DNA from 2 places in the Neobacillus sp. NPDC058068 genome. Region 1 is predicted to be linked to the other one. Evidence: riboswitches for the same ligand, from Rfam matches in the RefSeq annotation. Region 1 holds a riboswitch; the other holds the start of a gene.
The links. A riboswitch is a leader RNA that binds a small molecule or an ion and turns the genes downstream of it on or off. The one in region 1 is predicted to bind S-adenosylmethionine.
Positions count from the first base shown of each region.

Region 2: linked by a shared signal. The riboswitch ahead of metK (methionine adenosyltransferase) and the one ahead of ACFVSW_RS06520 (methionine biosynthesis PLP-dependent protein) in region 1 are both predicted to bind S-adenosylmethionine.

Region 1 is NZ_JBHVSI010000004.1:149,365-152,533, forward strand. It holds gene ACFVSW_RS06510 (polysaccharide biosynthesis protein) at 1-538, opposite strand, end outside; gene ACFVSW_RS06515 (helix-turn-helix domain-containing protein) at 1,108-1,479, shown strand; SAM riboswitch class I at 1,529-1,646, shown strand; gene ACFVSW_RS06520 (methionine biosynthesis PLP-dependent protein) at 1,760-2,872, shown strand; gene metC (cystathionine beta-lyase) at 2,872-3,169, shown strand, end outside.
Region 2 is NZ_JBHVSI010000017.1:52,813-55,981, reverse strand. It holds gene asnB (asparagine synthase (glutamine-hydrolyzing)) at 1-179, opposite strand, end outside; gene metK (methionine adenosyltransferase) at 415-1,614, opposite strand; SAM riboswitch class I at 1,817-1,953, opposite strand; gene pckA (phosphoenolpyruvate carboxykinase (ATP)) at 2,216-3,169, shown strand, end outside.

The DNA.
Region 1 (3,169 bases):
ATATATCTAATTTTTGTTTATTCAAGTCATCATCAATAAATCCTACCGGAAGAAGATGGGTCTCTTGACTTTTTAACAGCTGCCTTGCCACCATCGCACCTGCCGAGCCGGCCCCAACAATGAGTGTTCGTTTTTTATTTTGAATTTTGTTCATAAAGGTATCGCGGTACACTCTCCAGCAAAACCTAGAACCGCCAATTAGCAAGATATTAACTGACCACGTTACACCCAGCAGCCTAATCGGAATATCATAGAGGATCAGCTGCGCCAGTAGTGCTGTCAAAAGTATTGAAGATGTCACAATTTTAAAGATAATTAATAACTCTCCAACACTTGCATATTCCCATGCCTTTTTATACAGCTTAAAAACCAATGAAAAAATATGGTGGCTAATCAAGATGGATAATGTGATGACCATCATTGGAACATGAATGACATAAACAGCAGCATCGACCAAGAACCTGCTGACAAAAATGGCTGTTATGACAATACATGAATCTACTAAAAAGAATATAGACATCCTTTGCCGATAGGTCATTTTCTCCCCCCTTTTAATTTCTATTCATTTTAAAAGATTAAAAGTTTTGATTATAGCGGCTTTCATAGCCATTATCATCAAAACCTTTAATCATTTGATTTGGGGCATCTAACCCCTCCTCACATCACACTCTTGACGACTAGCGTCTAAGGTTAATAACCCACAGTATGACCGAGTGCCTTCATTGATAGCGGTAAGAAGGCATCACCAAAAGAAAATTTGTACACCCTAATTTTAATTCTTTATAAAGAACAAGTCAATTTATTATTTGTATTACATTTCATTAATAATAATTCCATTTAGTTTATAAAAAGTCTGTGTAACCCTTGAGGTTCAGCGGAGTAATAGGATTAATCATTCCTCTATATAATATTTACGCACTAGGAAAATATATCTGTTTATTAAAATTTATCTTAAGTCAACAAATCAATTCTTTAAAAAGAACGAATTCTGGTTTATAATATCAGTAATATGACATAGTTTCATAATATTTACGTCAACAATTCGCAGCCGATAGCTACGCAATCTTTTATACATACACATTAAAATTTGTTTAAAAGGAGAAGCCTATGATTGGAACACGAATTAAAGAAGTACGAGAGCAAAACGGTTATACCCTTACGGAGCTTGCTGACCTTGCCAATGTCTCTAAATCCTATTTGAGCAATATCGAGCGGAGCCTTAATAAAAATCCATCTATTCATTTTCTAATGAAGATTGCCAAACCGTTACATGTTTCAATTGAATATTTATTGACTGGAATCGATCAATTAGATACCGAGTTGAATGCAAATGGGAAAGAGCTTCTGGACAAAGAGTGGAAGCGAATAATCGAAAAGGCTATTATAGATGGTATGAATAAAGAGGATTTTATCGAATATATAAATTTTATTAAATTTAAAAACTGGGAAAAAAATAATAAGTTGATTAAAACCGATTGACATACCGCCTTCCATGTAGTAAGTTTTATAAATAATCTAAATAATTGATTTCTTATCAAGAGAGGTTGAGGGAATGGCCCTGCGACGCCTCAGCAACCATCAATGGTTTCAACCATTGAAAAGGTGCTAAGTCCTGCAAATTAGTTTGCTAATTTGCGAGATAAGAAGAATGACAATTTGGTCGTATTTACAAAAGTCTTCTTCTTATAGAAGGCTTTTTTTATTGGAAAAGCGGAAGCTCTCGCAGTTGGCCATTCCCATCATTAAAGGAGTGTGCAGCATGTACAAAATCGAAACGAAACTGGCGCAAATTGGAAATCGCAGTGAGACAGTGACTGGAACGGTGAATCCGCCGATTTATTTTTCAACGGCTTACCGACACGCAGGAATTGGGCAATCAACCGGCTTTGACTATATTCGTACTGGAAACCCCACAAGACAAATTCTTGAAAAGGCAATTGCTGATTTAGAACACGGTGACCAAGGATTTGCCTGCAGCTCTGGTATGGCGGCCATTTTCACAGTGCTTTCATTGTTCCAATCTGGTGATGAATGGTTAGTGAGCGAAGATTTATATGGGGGTACCTATCGCTTGTTAGAACAAGGATTTAAGAAGTGGGGCTTAAAAACGCAATATGTAAATACGTGTTGTCCGGAAGAGGTCGAACGCAGGATTACTCCTTCAACAAAAGCCATCTTTCTGGAGACTCCCACAAATCCCCTGATGCAGCAAGCAGATATTGCCGCGATCTCAGAAATTGCTAAGAGACACGGTGCGTTACTGATTGTTGACAACACATTTTATACTCCATTATTGCAGCAGCCAATCCTGCTAGGAGCCGATATTGTCATCCATAGCGCGACTAAGTATTTAGGAGGCCATAATGATGTGCTGGCAGGACTTATCGTTGCCAAGGGAAAAGACATTTGTGAAGGATTAGCCCTTCATCATAACGGTGCCGGCGGTGTGTTAAGTCCGTTTGATGCTTGGGTGTTAATGCGCGGAATGAAAACGTTGGCGCTGCGGATGGAACGCCATGAGAAAAATGCAAAGGCGATTGTCGAATACCTTTCCAAACATGAAAGTATTGCAGATGTTCTCTACCCTGGTAAAGGCGGAATGGTGTCCTTCCGATTGCAAGAAGAAGCATGGGTAAATCCATTCCTTCAAAATATAGCTCTAATTACTTTTGCTGAAAGCCTTGGCGGCACGGAGAGTTTAATTACCTATCCAGCGACACAAACCCATGCGGATATTCCAGAAGAAATTCGCCTGCAGCAAGGTGTCGACAATTGTTTATTACGTTTTTCTGTTGGAATTGAAGATGCCGGTGATTTAATTCAAGATCTAGAGCAAGCTTTAGCTAAAATTACAGAAGGAGTGATTGCCTAATGGCTCGCGTCGAATATAGCTTTCAAACAAAACTCCTTCATAATCAGCACAAAGTCGATCCAGCTACAGGGGCTGTAAGTGTACCAATCCAACATGCCTCTACTTTCCACCAATCTGATTTCGATCAGTTTGGCAAGTACGATTATGGCCGCAGTTTAAATCCGACAAGAGAGGCGCTTGAGGATGTGATTGCGGAACTCGAGGGCGGACTAAAAGGATTTGCCTTTTCATCAGGGATGGCCGCGATTTCGACGGCATTCCTCCTGCTTTCCGCAGGAGACCATATTGTCATTACGG
Region 2 (3,169 bases), on a different contig from region 1:
CTCTCAATGTCGATAATACTTAAACGACGGAAGCCAAATTGAATATGGTCATCATAAAAGAAACCATCATCATCCGGTCCGCGATGAGTAATGATATCGTTCATATGTTTAAATTGTTGTCTTTGTTCATCACTATAATTCTGTGTTTTGTCGTGTACACAACCGATAAAACCACACATTATGTACCTCACCTACTCCATTTCAAAATAAAACATCACCTAAAAAAACATCTATCTAATACTACCATTATTTTTTAGAAAAATGCACTGAAAACATTAGGAAATTTACTGTACCTTCATTTTTTACTTCTATAGTCCTACTTAAACATTTTATTCATTTTTAAAGACAACTACACTAATTGTTAGACGAAAAATAAATTAGGGAGTTACATCCGAAATGTAACTCCCTAATTTATTATAGATTCGCTTCTTGACGTAACGTATCCGCTTTATCAGTAAGCTCCCATGGAAGCTCAACATCGGTACGGCCAAAATGACCGTATGCTGCTGTTTGTTGATAAATTGGACGGCGAAGGTCAAGCATTTTAATGATTCCGGCTGGGCGGAGGTCGAAGTTTTTGCTTACTAAATCAACTAAAACCTCTTCGCTCACTTTGCCAGTTCCGAACGTATCAATCGAAATCGAAACTGGTCGTGCGACACCAATGGCATAAGCAAGTTGAACTTCTACTTTGTCAGCAAGACCTGCAGCAACGATGTTTTTCGCTACGTAACGAGCTGCATAGGCTGCAGAACGGTCAACCTTTGTTGGATCCTTACCAGAGAAGGCACCGCCGCCATGGCGAGCATAGCCGCCATACGTATCAACAATGATTTTACGGCCAGTTAAGCCAGCATCCCCTTGTGGTCCGCCGATAACGAAACGGCCTGTCGGGTTAATGAAATATTTTGTGTTTTCATCGATTAGTTCTTTTGGAACAACCGGGTTGATAACGTATTCTTTCAGGTTGCGCTGAATTTGCTCTAATGTTACTTCAGGATTATGTTGAGTTGAGATAACAATCGTGTCAATGCGCACAGGTTGGTCATTTTCATCATACTCAACGGTTACTTGCGTTTTTCCATCCGGACGAAGGTACTCAAGAACTTTATCTTTACGCACCTCTGTTAATTTACGAGCAAGCTTGTGTGCTAACGAAATCGGAAGTGGCATAAGCTCTTTCGTTTCATTACAAGCAAACCCAAACATTAACCCTTGGTCACCCGCTCCAATTGCTTCGATTTCTTCATCTGACATTAGGCCTTCACGTGCTTCAAGGGCCTGGTCAACACCCATGGCAATGTCAGGACTCTGTTCACCAATTGAGGTTAATACAGCACATGTCTCGGAGTCAAAACCATATTTCGCACGATCGTAACCAATACCTTTAATGGTTTCGCGAACAATCTTTGGAATATCTACATAAGTAGACGTAGTGATTTCACCAGCAACAAGAACCAATCCAGTTGTCACTGAAGTTTCAGCCGCAACACGAGCATTAGCATCCTTTGCTAAAATAGCATCCAAAATGGAATCAGAAATTTGGTCACAGATCTTATCTGGATGACCTTCAGTTACTGATTCAGAAGTGAACAAACGACGTTTTGTTGACATCTGAATTCCTCCTATATTATGAGATCATCGAGGTTTTATGAAGGTTACAGGAATACTTCTTGGACCTCGTGAATTGATACGGTACTCCCAGCCTTAGTATTAAATAAACAAAGGATTTTTATTAGGGACTCTTTTCATAAAAGGACTTATACAAAACAAAAAACCTAACCACTGTCGAGGAAAGGTTGTTCCGGGCCTTTCACTCTTATCGTTCAAGGCAGCAGCCTTGCGTCAGATTAGCACCTTTGCACTTGAAAAGCACCTGTAAACGGCCAACTTTTCATATTGCAGGTTGCTGGGTTTCATTGGGCCTGTCCCTCCACCAGCTCGGGATAAGAGAGTATCCGTTCAAAATAGAATAATACGCTACAATATCGAGCAATGTCAATGAATTTTTAAAGAAACTTCCTGCAAAAACTTTAGAAAAAACAACGTTATTTTTTCAATCATATGCAAAAATTAAATGAATGTTAAAACTTATTATAAATAATATGAATAATGTATAAAATGCAATTTGATTTTGTTAAATAGTGTAGACTATTGACGTCAATGTGTTATACTATTTAATACAAAAACCATGAAAAAAGGAAGGTTTCATTAAATGAATTCTCTAAAAATTCCTAATGAGTTAACGCAGCTGTTAAAGGAAAATCATGTTCAAGTACAATTATCCGTTCCCCAATTAGTCGAGAAAATCTTATGCCGTAATGAAGGAACATTAACCGCCACAGGTGCAGTTCGTGTTTCTACCGGCAAATATACAGGCCGTTCACCTCAAGATAAATTTATAGTGATGGAGGAGTCTTCGAAAGATAAAATTGCCTGGGGCCCTTCCAACCAACCGATTTCCGAAGACGCTTTCACAGGTCTTTATCATAAGGTTCTTGAATACTTAAAACAACAACCTGAACTTTTTGTGTTTAAAGGCTTTGCCGGCGCCGATAAAAAATCCCGCCTGCCCATTCAAGTCGTAAATGAATATGCTTGGCATAATTTATTCGCGCATCAATTATTCATACGCCCATCCGAGGATGAATTGCTGACTCACGATGCCGGATTTACTGTTATTTCGGCTCCAAATTTCAAGGCAGATCCCGCTGTCGATGGCACAAATTCCGAAACATTTATTATCATATCATTTGAACGCAGGATTGTCTTAATCGGCGGGACCGAATATGCAGGTGAAATGAAGAAATCGATTTTTTCCGTGATGAATTATTTGCTGCCGGAGAATAATATTTTTTCCATGCACTGTTCGGCGAATGTCGGGCTTGAAGGAGATGTAGCATTATTCTTCGGTTTATCCGGAACAGGAAAAACCACCCTTTCAGCTGATCCTAACCGCCGTCTGATTGGTGATGATGAACACGGCTGGTCATCAAACGGCGTCTTTAACATTGAAGGCGGCTGTTACGCAAAATGCATCAATCTTTCCCGTGAAAAAGAACCGCAAATTTTCGATGCGATTCGCTTTGGTACCGTCCTCGAAAATGTTGTTATCAATCAGGAATCGCGAATCCCTGATTATGACGATGGAACATTAACCGAGAACACA